Regions from separate parts of the Gordonia sp. DT219 genome, predicted to be linked through region 2. Evidence: riboswitches for the same ligand, from Rfam matches in the RefSeq annotation. Region 2 holds a riboswitch; the other holds the start of a gene.
The links. Region 2 has a riboswitch for thiamine pyrophosphate ahead of thiC (phosphomethylpyrimidine synthase ThiC). Riboswitches for the same ligand answer to the same signal wherever they lie in the genome.
Positions count from the first base shown of each region.

Region 1: another riboswitch for thiamine pyrophosphate. It lies ahead of ACPXB3_RS01845 (3-oxoacyl-ACP reductase); the one in region 2 lies ahead of thiC (phosphomethylpyrimidine synthase ThiC).

Region 1 covers NZ_JBNCNR010000001.1:370,463-376,994, forward strand. The annotation lists gene ACPXB3_RS01820 (alpha/beta hydrolase) at 1-1,212, opposite strand, end outside; gene ACPXB3_RS01825 (dihydrofolate reductase family protein) at 1,235-1,999, opposite strand; gene zapE (cell division protein ZapE) at 2,035-3,048, shown strand; gene ACPXB3_RS01835 (GNAT family N-acetyltransferase) at 3,055-3,630, opposite strand; gene ACPXB3_RS01840 (class I SAM-dependent methyltransferase) at 3,672-4,298, opposite strand; gene ACPXB3_RS01845 (3-oxoacyl-ACP reductase) at 4,310-5,083, opposite strand; TPP riboswitch at 5,074-5,171, opposite strand; tRNA gene ACPXB3_RS01850 (tRNA-Val) at 5,231-5,305, opposite strand; tRNA gene ACPXB3_RS01855 (tRNA-Cys) at 5,318-5,391, opposite strand; tRNA gene ACPXB3_RS01860 (tRNA-Gly) at 5,414-5,486, opposite strand; tRNA gene ACPXB3_RS01865 (tRNA-Val) at 5,666-5,740, opposite strand; tRNA gene ACPXB3_RS01870 (tRNA-Cys) at 5,759-5,832, opposite strand; tRNA gene ACPXB3_RS01875 (tRNA-Gly) at 5,855-5,927, opposite strand; tRNA gene ACPXB3_RS01880 (tRNA-Val) at 6,170-6,241, shown strand; gene ACPXB3_RS01885 (DsbA family oxidoreductase) at 6,305-6,532, opposite strand, start outside.
Region 2 covers NZ_JBNCNR010000022.1:19,498-26,029, forward strand. The annotation lists gene egtD (L-histidine N(alpha)-methyltransferase) at 1-217, shown strand, start outside; gene ACPXB3_RS18650 (SHOCT domain-containing protein) at 326-709, shown strand; gene ACPXB3_RS18655 (HAD-IIA family hydrolase) at 817-1,614, opposite strand; gene thiD (bifunctional hydroxymethylpyrimidine kinase/phosphomethylpyrimidine kinase) at 1,624-2,541, opposite strand; gene thiC (phosphomethylpyrimidine synthase ThiC) at 2,538-4,244, opposite strand; TPP riboswitch at 4,235-4,348, opposite strand; gene ACPXB3_RS18670 (GNAT family N-acetyltransferase) at 4,630-4,977, shown strand; gene ACPXB3_RS18675 (siderophore-interacting protein) at 5,025-5,777, shown strand; gene ACPXB3_RS18680 (hypothetical protein) at 5,774-6,532, shown strand, end outside.

The DNA of each region.
Region 1 (6,532 bases), on a different contig from region 2:
TCGCAATGCATCGGCCCGGCCGGCGAGGTCGGCGAGTCCTCCGGTGTCGCCACGATCGGCGGCGGCGATCGCCGAGGCGACGCCGCCGATGCCCTCTGGGGAATTCGGGGCCAGCGCGATGCCGGTCGTGATGGCCGCGAGCGCCTCGGTGTCGGAGAGCGGGCCGAGATGGCCGGTACGCCCCTTGGCGAGGACATCGGCGATGACCGATGCCCCGCTGGCGCCGAGCGCGCAAGCGGGGCCGAGGACCGAGCAGCGTTGGCTGAAGGTGGTCAGTGCCGCCTGCACGCCGGTCGCCCGCGCCGCAGCGGTGTCACGGGCGTTGGCGCCGAACGGAGTAGGGGTGTCGAGGATGATGCGACCCGTGCGGCCGCCATACAGAGCGCTGTAGGCGATGGCGACGTCGGAGCCCTCGCCGACACCGATGAGGCCCAGTTGTGGGACCGCCCAGCGTTTGCGCAGGGTTTCCAGATCGGAGGCGGCCGAGCGGATTCCGAACGCGAGCTGGTCGGGGGAGAGCGTCTCGGTGCACCCGTCGGCGGCTTCTCCGGCCGCCCCGGCCAGGTCGCTGATGCGGCGATCCTGCGAGGTGCCCCGCGTCAGACCGTTGTCGGCGTACGTGTGCCGGTCGGCGCGCGTCAGACAATCCACCGGGGTGCTCTGGGGGATACCGCGCCGATCGACGGCCACCACCGGATGCTTGTCGAGCAGGGTGCGGCCCGAACCCGACGCGAGCAACAGCAAGGTCCGCGAGGATGGCATGTCGGTGCCGGAGGTGAGCACCAGTGGCGCGGCGTCGGCGGGTGTTTGTGGGGTGCTGATCCGGGTCAGCCCGACCGACAACGTGGATTGGGGCCGATCCGGGTTGATCGCGGAGGGCAGATCGGCACAGTCGATTCTCAGTCCGGACGGGGCGGCCGTTCGGTAGTCGCCGGCGATCTTCGGACCGCAGGCTTCCCACGCCAGGTCATGCGCCGGTTTCTGCAGCGTCGGTGCCTTGGCCGGCGCGCTGGATGAGGCGGGGGCCGGGCCTGCCCCGCCGCCACCCGGCACGAGGGGTGGTCCCGGGTTCGGTCCGACCGCGCACGCGGACACGCCGACCAGGGCGGCGGCGACGCTCGCCACCAGCAGTCGCCGTCGCCACGGTGTGGTGTGTTCCGAGATCACCGGCGACCGAGTACCGCGCGGCACGATATATCTCCCCAAGGCCATGACGGCGAGCGTAGCCAACCGGTCAGCGATCACGTGCCCAGCGGGTGAACACGAATCCCTCGTCGTCGGAGAGAATGTGCGCTGCGCGCATCCGTGCGAGCTCGCTCAGCGCCGGCCCGGCGAGGATGCGGGTGGCGTCTCCGGCCGCGAGGGTCGGGCTGGTGGTCAGGCACAGTTCGTCGAGGAGCCCCTCGGCGACGACCGTTCGGAGCAGGCTCGGGCCGCCCTCGCAGAGCACACGGGTCCTGCCGAGTCGTGCGAGATGTGCCAGCACACTGTCGAATCGGACCTGGCCGGTCCCGCAATCGAGCAGGGTGGCGCCGTGTTCGGTCAGCGCCCGCCTGGCTGCGGCGGGCGCGTTTGTGCAGGTGAACACGACGGTGGCGGGGTCGGCAAGTGGGGAATAGTCGGTGTCGATCGACAAGGAGTTGCTGATCAGCGCCAGCATCGGTGCCGCGGACCGGCCTGCGCGCCGGCGGGCGTCGGCGAACACCGCGTCGGGCCCCGGCTGGTGGTAGCCCTCGGCGATGGCCGTGCGCGCGCCGACGACCACCACGTCGGCAAGACCGCGCAGCACCCGGAAGATCGCGCGATCACCGCTACCGCCGAGCCCGCCGGATGTCCCTTTGACCGCGGTCGCTCCGTCGATCGAGGCGATCATGTTGGCCCGGACAAAGGGCTTCTCGAGTGCGTCAGGGTAGCGATAGAGACCGGCGATCTCGAGTAGATCCCCGGCATCGCCGGGGTCGGCGGATGTGACCTGGGTCGCTTTGTGCTGGTGGAGCATCATTCCTCGTGGTCGGCTGTGGCTATCCTGCCCCAATGGTGGCACGTCTGTCCGACCGGAACCCGGTGGTCTCTCCCGAGCAGCTGATCGAGGAGATGGTTCCGCCGTCCACCTTCGATTCGGTGAGCTTCGACAGCTACATCCCGGACCCCGACGAACCGTCGCAGACGGAGGCGGTCACCAAGGCCCGCGACTTCGTCGAACGTGCCAAGAAGGCGCGCGGCGGCAAGAAGGGACTCTTCTCCCGCAAGCAGACCGCACAGGGGGTCGGGCTCTACCTCGACGGCGGTTTCGGGGTGGGCAAGACGCACTTGCTCGCGTCGATCTATCACGCGATGCCCGCGCCGAAGTCGTTCGCGACGTTCGTCGAGGTCACCCATCTCGTCGGGGCGTTGGGCTTCATGAATGCCGTCGAGCGATTGTCGGCCCAGAACGTGCTGTGCATCGACGAGTTCGAACTCGACGACCCGGGCGACACCATGATCGTGTCGCGGCTGCTGACCGAACTGACCGCGAAGGGGGTGTCGATCGCGGCCACGTCGAACACGTTGCCCGGACAGCTCGGTGAGGGCCGGTTCGCCGCCCAGGACTTCTTGCGTGAGATCAAGAAGCTCGCTGCGATCTTCGAGACCATTCGCGTCGACGGACCCGACTACCGTCATCGCGACCTGCCGCCCGCCCCGGAGCCGAGGTCGGACGACGACCTGGTGGCGTTGGCCTCCTCGACCGACGGCGCCACGCTCGACGACTTCGATGATCTGTGCGCTCACCTGGCCAAATTGCATCCGTCCAAATACAAAGCACTTGTCGACGGCGTGTCCCTGGTCTGCATCGAGGGCGTACATCCCGCACCGGATCAGTCGGTGGCGCTGCGACTGGTGGTGCTCGCGGACCGTCTCTACGACGCCAACATCCCCGTCACAGTCTCCGGTGCCAAGCTCGACGAGATCTTCACCGAGGAGATGCTCGCCGGTGGCTACCGGAAGAAGTACTTGCGCGCCACATCGCGCCTGCTGGCGTTGTCGAGGTTCGCGGAGTCCGCGGTCTGAGGCTCGTCACCGGCTCAGGTGCCGGACCAGGACGTAATCGTGTTCGATCGTGCCGTTGAGATCGAACGTCTTCACTCCGGCTCGACTGAACCCCATCTTTGCGTAGAACCGTTGTGCCCGAACGTTTTCCTGATTCACCCCGAGCCACACCGACGCCGCGCTGCGGTTGTCGGCGCGTGCGATTGCCGCGCCCATCAGCAGCCGCGACGGCGAGTCGGTGCGGCCTTTCGCATGATGATCGGGCAGTACGTAGACCTTGGACACCTCCGACGACGGCCGATCCGTGATCAGCGCGGCGACATCGGGATCGGCCGGCTCGCGATGGTGCACGAGGGCATACCCGACGGGCGTGTCGTCGGCGGTGCGGGCTAGCAGCACGTCGGAGTCGGCGGCGGCGATGTATCCGGCGAAGTTCTCGGGGCTCAGGTGGGCGCGGATGAACCCCGCGATGTCATCCGGGTGTGAATGCGGCGGACAGGCCAGCGGGAACGTCGAGGCGGCCAGCGCGGCCACCAGACCGGCATCTGCCGGATCCGTCACGAGGTCGACGATCACCTCGGCGGGTTCCGGCTGGGCGGACATGCTCGTCATGGCTGCCACGATAGCCCCGGGATGATCGGCGCTCAGGCGGTGCGGCCGCCGATCCCGGAGAGCATGTGGACCTCGGGGAAGCGGTGCTGCGGGTCCGGGTGGCTCAGCGTGCGCCAGTGCTCCTCGAAGCCGGCGGCGGCGAGATTTTCGGCGAGGGTGTCGGGATGCCACCGCCACGCGCGCGCGACGGCATGGTCGAATTCGTGGACGCCGGGTTCATCGGCGCTCTGCGCGGCAACGAGGACCATCGCGTGCGCAGGCAACCGGCGACGCCACGACGTGAGCACCGCGGGCATCAGTTCGGGGGATAGGTGAATGAGGCTGAACCGGGCGAGAATTGCATCGACGCGGGACAGTTCCACCTCGTCGAGCCCGGCGTCGCCGTAACGAAAATCGATGTGCGGGTGGGTCGCGCGTCCTATGCCTACCATCCCGCTGCTCGGATCCACGGCGATGACCTGCACGCCGCCGGCCGCCAGATGTGCTGCGACGTGGCCGATTCCGCATCCCACGTCCACGACGACGGGATCGTCGGCGCGAGCACGGACAGTTTCGGTGAAGACCTCGATCGAATGGCGCTCGAGCGGTGTGGTGAATGCGGTCGGAAAGGTTGTCGCGTAGAGCTGCGCCAGTGCGTCGTATCCGGGTTGGTGAGCCATCGACGGGGACGTCAGTTCTTGACCAGTCCGCCGTCGACGACGAGGTTCTGACCGGTCACCGCGCGGGCCCACGGGGAGAGGAAGAACAGCACCGCGTCGGCGAACTCACGCGGCGTGGTCACCGACCGTAGCGGGGTGGTGGCGGCGATCGCGTCGAAGACGGCCGACGGGGTCGCGGCGCTGGCGTCGGTGGTCCGCAGCAGACCGCCGGAGACCATGTTGACGTTGATTCCGTCGGGTCCGAGATCGTGCGACAGCGTGCGTGTCAGGGCCAGCAGCGCGGCCTTGGCGGCGGTGTAGTCGTGATACGGCACGACGGGATTCTGAAATAGGTTGGTCCCGATCGTGACGATGCGGCCGCCGCCGCTCGCGCGCAGTCCGGGCAGCGCCGCCTGTACCGTGTTCAGCGCACCGCCGACGACACCGCGGAACTGGGCGTCGAGTTCGGACCAGCTGAGGTCGTCGGCATGCGAGCGCGCATCGCCGTTGAACGAAAAGTCGGGCAGCGCATTGGTGACAACCGCGCTGATCGGCCGATCGAAATACGTTGCAGCAGTGTCGATCATCGATCGGACGGCGTTTGGGTCGGCGACATCGGCGGCGATCGCCACGGCGCGTGGCCCGATCTCGGTGGCCAGTGCGGCCGCCGCGTCGGCGCTGCGACGATAGTTGATGACCACGCGCGCGCCCTCGGCCGCCACGGCGCGGACGATCTCGGCGCCCAGACCGCGGCCGCCGCCGGTGACGAGTACCACGTGATCGGAAATCGGCAGTGCAGCAGGCACGGTGACCATCCCTTCGCCAGTCCGAACTGGTGCAGGTTCGACGGGTGTGATCTCAGCCGGCCGGATGCCGGCACCCCGTGTCAGAGAGCCATCAGATCGTATGGGTGCCGCGGATGCAAGAAACCCGCCGGCGAGCGGCGGGTTTCGTGGTGCGCGATACAAGGATTGAACTTGTGACCTCTTCCGTGTCAGGGAAGCGCTCTCCCACTGAGCTAATCGCGCAGGATATGGAATTGGAGGTGGCGACGGGAATCGAACCCGTGTGCACGGCTTTGCAGGCCGTTGCCTAACCACTCGGCCACACCACCAGATGCGAGTTCACTCGCGCCGAGCGGATGACGGGATTCGAACCCGCGACCCTCACCTTGGCAAGGTGATGCGCTACCAGCTGCGCCACATCCGCATGTTCCCTGAGCCGATCCGATCGCTCAGGACGTGCTGCGCAACCATATTCGATGGGCCGCCCATACGCCAAATGCGCAGGCGCGTTCCACGCACCGGCGGCGGAAATTGCTCACGAATCAGGTGCGGCCGACAGGAGTCCGAGAGCGCCGAAAACCCGCCGGTACGCGGCGGGTTTCATGGTGCGCGATACAAGGATTGAACTTGTGACCTCTTCCGTGTCAGGGAAGCGCTCTCCCACTGAGCTAATCGCGCGGGATATGAAATTGGCGGTGGAGGTGGCGACGGGAATCGAACCCGTGTACACGGCTTTGCAGGCCGTTGCCTCACCACTCGGCCACACCACCAGATGCGAGTTCACTCGCGCCGAGCGGATGACGGGATTCGAACCCGCGACCCTCACCTTGGCAAGGTGATGCGCTACCAGCTGCGCCACATCCGCATGCCCGCGAGCGATCTTTTGGACCATGGTGCTCGCGGCGCGGGACAGAACATTATCCGAACGTCACGGAGATACCAAATCGGCTGGTCTCAACTCACCCTGACACACAGGGAGCTGCCGAGATGTCCCGGATCTGGGGGGGCTCGGAGCGGCACGCAGGAGACGACCTGCATTTTGCCGAACACGACCTTCGCCGTGTAACCTTCCTCCTCGTGCACCGGCGCCCCGAGCGCCGGCCACACGGTCCCGTGGCTCAGTGGAAGAGCGTCCCGTTCACACCGGGAAGGTCGCTGGTTCGATCCCAGCCGGGACCACTCTGTTGCCGATATTCACACCGCTCACCGGTCCGGTTCTTCCTCCTCACCCTTGTGACAGGTCTATTCGGTGCTCCACGCGCGGTTGATCGCCTCGGCGTAGCCGTCGGAGTCTGTGGAGCCGGCGACCGCGATGCGACCGTCGAAGACCGTGAAGGGCACGCCGGTGATGCCGAGTTCACGGGCTTCGGTCTCGTCCGCGCGAACCGTGTCGGCAAACTCGTCACCCGATAGGACTGCTTCGACCCGGCTTCGGGGGATGCCGAGGCGGTCGGCGTGGTCGGCGAGCAC
Region 2 (6,532 bases):
CGAGATGTGGTTGCGCGCGCGCCGCGACGTCGACGCGTACTTCGGTGTGCTGCAACGTGAGTGGACGCTGGCCGCAGGTGCGGAGATCCGGACCGAGATCAGTACGAAGTTCGAACTGCCGGTACTGGGTGCGGAGCTCGACGACGCCGGGTTGCGGCCGGTGACCAGTTGGACCGATCCGTTCGGCGACTTCTCCCTGACGCTGACGCGACGCTGAGCGATCGATTCGCCGACGCGGGACCCGGTACCCGGCCCGTAATGTGTGGCATGCTGTGCACGGTCAGAAAACTGACAACGCACAACTCATCGTTTAAGGAGCATCCCGATGTGGGGTTCATTCTGGAACTTCCTGTGGTCGATGGTCATCATCTTCGCCTTCGTGGCGTACCTGATCGTCCTCTGGTACGTGATCGCCGACCTGTTCCGAGACCGCAAGGCGTCCGGGTGGTCGAAGGCCGTCTGGGTCATCTTCCTGATCATCATCCCGTATCTGACAGCGCTGGCGTACCTGTTGTTCAAGGGTCAGGGGATGGCCCAGCGCGCGCAGGCAGCTGCGGTCGAATACAAGAAGGATTCCGACGACTACATCAAGACCGTCGCGGGTACTTCGCCGGCACAACAGATTGCGGATGCGAAGTCGCTGCTCGACTCGGGCGCGATCACCCCGGAAGAATTCGAGCACCTCAAGTCCAAGGCTCTCGCACACTGAGGCCACGGCAACTGACTGTCCGGCACGCTGCTGACTGTCCGGCAGGCTGCTGACCGTCCGGCACGGGCGGGCCCTCGTACACCGAGGGCCCGCCCGTTGCCGTCAGGTCACAGGATCTCGGGTTCGGTCCCGAACGGGTTGTCGGTGTGGCCGACGAGGTCGGCAACCGAGTCGATGACATGGGTGGGGCGATAGGGGAACAGTTCGACCGTTTCGATGGTGGAGATTCCGGAGAGCACCAGGATCGTCTGCAGTCCGGCTTCGAGCCCGGAGATCACATCGGTGTCCATGCGGTCACCGATCATCAGCGTGTGTTCGGAATGTGCGCCCATCTTGCGCAGCGCCGACCGCATCATCAGCGGGTTGGGTTTGCCGACGTAGTACGGGTCGCGATTGGTGGCGCGCGAGATCAACGCGGCCACCGCGCCGGTGGCCGGCAGGGAACCCTGCGTGGAGGGGCCGGTGGCATCGGGGTTGGTGGCGATGAACCGGGCGCCGCGTTCGACCAATCGGATCGCGGTCGTGATCGCCTCGAACGAATATGTCCGGGTCTCCCCGAGTACGACGTAGTCCGGGTCGGCGTCGGTGATGACATAGCCGACTTCGTGGAGCGCCGTCGTCAGCCCGGACTCGCCGACCACATAGGCCGAACCTCCCGGACGCTGGGTGTCGAGGAAGCGTGCGGTGGCCAGTGCCGAGGTCCAGATCGAGTCCTCGGGGATGTCGAGGCCGGTCCGCAGCAGACGTGCACGCAGGTCGCGCGGCGTGCGAATCGAGTTGTTGGTGAGCACGGTGAACGGAATGCCGTTGTCGCGCAACTCGTCGATGAGGGCGTCGGCGCCGGGGATCAGATGCTCCTCGCGGGTGAGAACGCCATCCATGTCCATGAGGTAGTTCCAGCTCATGGCCCCACGCTAGCGGACGGCGACGCCGTCGTCCGCCGTCCGGTGAACCCGCCACAGCGGATTCACCGGGCCGTGTCCGGCGCCGAGCGGATAGGCGGCCTGCAGGCCGCGCGTCACCCACGTCTTCGCGAAGGCGACCGCGTCGGGGACCGAGTAGCGGTGGGCGAGCGCGGATGCGATGGCCGCGGCGAGGGTGTCCCCGGCGCCGTGATCGTGGCCGGTGTCCACGCGGGGATGCGTGAACTCGGCGAATGACGCGCCGTCGAACAACAGGTCCGGGCTCTGCGCACTGCCGCGCAGATGCCCGCCCTTGACCAGCGCCCACTGCGGACCGAGGCCGTGCAGTGCGCGCGCCGCGTCGCGCTGGGTGGACTCGTCGACGACCTCGATGCCGGTGATCAGGCGAACCTCGTCGAGATTCGGCGTGACGATCGTCGCCAGTGGGAACAGCTTGTTGCGCAGCGCATCCAGCGCCTCGGTGGCCAGCAGCTGATCGCCGTGCATCGACGCGCACACCGGGTCGAGGATCAGGGGTGCCGCGCCGTCGCGGCCGATGCCGGCGTCGACGCAGGCGTGCGTGACCGCTTCGATGATCGGCTCCGACGCCAGCATGCCGGTCTTGGCGGCACCGACCCCGATGTCGGAGACGACCGAATAGATCTGTGCGGCCACGACCTCGGGGGGGATCTCATGAAAACCGCTCACCCCCAACGAGTTCTGGACCGTCACCGCCGTCACCGCGACGCAGCCGTGCAGACCCAGCAGAGCAAAGGTCCGCAGGTCGGCCTGGATGCCCGCGCCGCCGCCGGAATCCGAGCCGGCGATCGTCATCACCCGGACCGGCGTCGAACCCGGTGCGGCCGTGGGCAACAGCGGTGGACCGCCGGTATCCGCCGAGCCGGCCTCGCTGCCCGGCGAGTCGGTCATGCCGGGTTCCCGGCATCGATCGGCAGGTAGATGCGGCCGCCGGCGTCGGCGAATTCGGCAGACTTGGCGGCCATCTCCTCGGCGATCTTGCGATCGATGTCCTCGGCGGTGACCAGATTGTTCTCCTCGGCATAGGTGCGCACATCGGCCGAGATCCGCATGGAGCAGAACTTGGGACCGCACATCGAGCAGAAGTGCGCCGTCTTGGCCGGTTCGGCGGGCAGGGTCTCGTCGTGATATTCGCGGGCGGTGTCGGGGTCGAGGGCCAGATTGAACTGGTCGGTCCACCGGAACTCGAAGCGCGCCTTGGACAATGCGTCATCACGTTCCTGGGCGCGCGGGTGTCCCTTCGCGAGGTCTGCTGAATGCGCGGCGATCTTGTAGGTGATGACGCCGACCTTCACGTCGTCGCGATCGGGCAGTCCCAGGTGTTCTTTCGGGGTGACGTAACACAACATCGCGGTGCCGGCCTGCGCGATCATCGCCGCCCCGATCGCCGAGGTGATGTGGTCATAGGCGGGTGCGATGTCGGTGGCCAGCGGTCCGAGCGTGTAGAAGGGTGCTTGTTCGCAGAGTTCCTCCTCCAGCCGTACGTTCTCGGCGATCTTGTGCATCGGCACGTGGCCGGGGCCCTCGATCATCACTTGCACCCCATGCGATTTCGCCTTTGTGGTGAGTTCGCCCAAGGTGCGCAACTCGGCGAATTGGGCTTCGTCGTTGGCATCGGCGATCGAGCCCGGCCGCAATCCGTCACCGAGGGAGAAGGTGATGTCGTAGCGGGCGAAGATCTCGCACAGCTCGTCGAAGTGGGTGTACAAGAAGGATTCCTCGTGATGGGCCAGGCACCAGGCCGCCATGATCGAGCCGCCACGGGAGACGATGCCGGTGACCCGGCGGGCGGTCAGTGGCACGTAGCGCAGCAGCACCCCGGCGTGCACGGTCATGTAGTCGACACCCTGCTCGGCCTGCTCGATGACGGTGTCGCGGTAGATCTCCCAGGTGAGTTCGGTCGGATCGCCCTTGACCTTCTCCAGCGCCTGGTAGATGGGGACGGTCCCGACCGGGACCGGCGAATTGCGCAAGATCCATTCGCGGGTCAGGTGGATATCGGACCCGGTCGAGAGATCCATGATGGTGTCGGCGCCCCAGCGGGTGGCCCAGACCATCTTCTCGACCTCCTCGGCGATGGAGCTGCTGACCGCCGAATTGCCGATGTTGGCATTGATCTTCACCGCGAAGGCCTTGCCGATGATCATCGGCTCGGACTCGGGGTGCCGGTGGTTGACCGGGATCACCGCGCGGCCGGCGGCCACCTCGGTGCGCACCAGCTCGACCTCGACGTCTTCGCGGGCTGCAATGTAACGCATCTCCGGTGTGACGAGACCGGCACGGGCCCAGGCCAATTGGGTGGCTGCCCCATCGACGGGTGCCGGCCGTTGCCACGACTCGCGGGTGCGCGGCAGCCCCTTGTCGACGTCGATGACGGCATCGGTGTCGGTGTAGGGCCCCGACGTGTCGTAGACGTCGAGATGTTCACCGTTGGTCAGATGGATGCGGCGCTGCCCGATTCGCAGGTCACCGATCTCGAGATGATGTTTGGTGCTGCCCTCGATCGGGCCGGTGGTGAGGATGTCGCTCCCGACCGTGCTCTCGGTGGCTGCATTCTCGGTGGTTGCGGCATCGGTGGGCACACGTGTTTTCATGGTCGATCTCCCTACGCCGGCATTATCCGGACAGGTTCGGGCGGTCGGCGACCGCCAGTCGCCATCTCAGCCCCCGGAACGTGGGAGCCCCCGCGTGGTGAAGTTGTATGAGCGTTGCGTCACGACTGTGCGCAGTGGCCACCCTACCCGCAAGGTCCCGGACCCGGCTGCCGGATGTCGGCTGCCCGGCGTTGGTTGCTGATGCACGTTGCTGTTGCCGGGGTGTGTGTCGGCTTTGTTCACAGGCAATTTGCGCGCGAAAGACTTGCGCCTACGTAACCGTAGGGTATTGTGTGATCGGGATCACAGAGAGGATCTGTCGTTCGGGGGGAGCCGAGCGACGCAATTCGTCGTCTCAGCACGACGTGATGAGGGGTGAGGACCAATGAATCGCAAACACCGGCACCGCCCGCCGCAGTCGGCGCAGTCGATTCTGCAGCAGATCTCGCAGGTCGTCCACAATCCGTCCCGGGAGAGATTCGAGCTCTGGGTGGCCGGTGACCTCGTCGGCGTCCTGGGCTATTCGGTCGAGGAGGCCGATGGTCAGCGGACCATCACGGTGTTGCACACGGTGCTCTATGACGAATACACCGGCCACGGACTCGGAACGCGACTTGCGCGTGGAGCCCTCGCCTACATCCGGGACCAGGGCGCGCGGGTGCGCCCGGTCTGTTCGTTCACCAAGGACTTCCTCGACGGGCATCCCGGGATCGTGCCGTTGGCTCCGATCTGAGATTAGGTTATCCTGTCCTCACATTTTGAGGAGAGGGGCCGTTCGGCATGGCCGAGACAAGCCAGAAAGCAGCGTCGCGCGGATGGCAGGGGGCAGTTCTCAAGCTGCTGCGCGCCGATGACTACGAGTTCACCGTCACCAGTACCGATACGATCACCGACCACTACCTGCGGATCGGGTTGCGTGGCGGTGGCCTGCTCGCCGACCACCCGATCCATCCCACGATGTGGGTGCGGCTCTGGTTCGAGTCGGACGGCAGTGCGCACCAGCGGGGGTACACGATCGTCGACCCGGACGCCGGCACCGACACCTTCTTCATCGAGTTCGCCGTCCACGAGGGCGCCGCGCTGCGGTGGGCGCTCGCCGTCCGGCCCGGCGACACCATCGGCGCCACGTTCATGGGGTCCAAGTTCACGATTCGGAATCCGGCGCCGGCAGGCTGGCTGATCGCCGGCGACGCCGCATCGCTGCCGGCGATCAACTCGCTGCTCGACGCGTTGAGCGAGACGCTGGCTCCCGGGGCGGCGACGATCTGGTTCGAGTACTCGCACGCCGACGATCGTGAGCTGCCGATCAGGGTGCGTCCACAGGACACCGTGCACTGGATCGAGCGGGGCGCCGACGGGACTGCGATCGTCGACGCGGTGCGCGCCGCGGCGGCCCCGCAACCCGATCACTTCGGCTGGGTTGCACTGGATTCGGTGGCCACTCGAGCCGTGGCGCAGGTGTTCCGGACGGAGTACGGACTCGGGAAGAAGGGTGTCAAAGCCCAGGCGTACTGGCAGGTCGACTCGAAATGAGCTATCCGACTACACAAGACACCGCCGGGAATGATGCGGCGGCCGACCAGTCGGGCGAGGCCGCCGGCTCGTCCCTGAACTGGCCGACGGTGCTGGCCTCGGCCGGCATCGCGGCGGTCACCTCGGCATTGATCGTGACGATCGGCGTCGTCGGACTGCTCGTCGCCGACAATCGCGGGGGGCTGCAGAGCACGGCGGCCCAGCCGACCGTCGTGAACCTCGGCGCACCGAGCCCGCAGGCGGCCGCGGCTGCGGCAGCGCCCGGACCGACGACACCGCAGGCGCCGGCCGGCCAGACGCCCGAGCCGGCTCCGACGGAGGCAGTCCCGCCCGCAGCCGGTGCGGTGGCGCCGACCGCCGCCTCCGTACAGCAGAGCACCGTACAGCAGAGCACCGCGCCGCAGGCCCCCGCACAGCAGAGCGCCGCGCCCGCGGCGCTCTCCGCTGCGCAATTGACCACCAAGGTCAAGGTGGCCATGAACACCGGTGCCTCCCGGACGGCGCGCGCAGCCGAATTGCAGGGTGGGCAGCGGGCGCTGACATCCGTCGACGCGGTGGCGCGACTGATGGCGGCCTATCCCGATGCCGGCTTCAGTTACCAGATCGTCGGTCCGGTGGCCGTCAACGCCACCACGCAGACAGCGCAACTGCAGATGTCGTTGGTGGGCAACGGCTCTCGATACAAGCCGATGAAATGGATATGGCTCGACGACAAATGGAAGCTCTCCAACGAAAGTGTCTGTGTGATCGCCGCC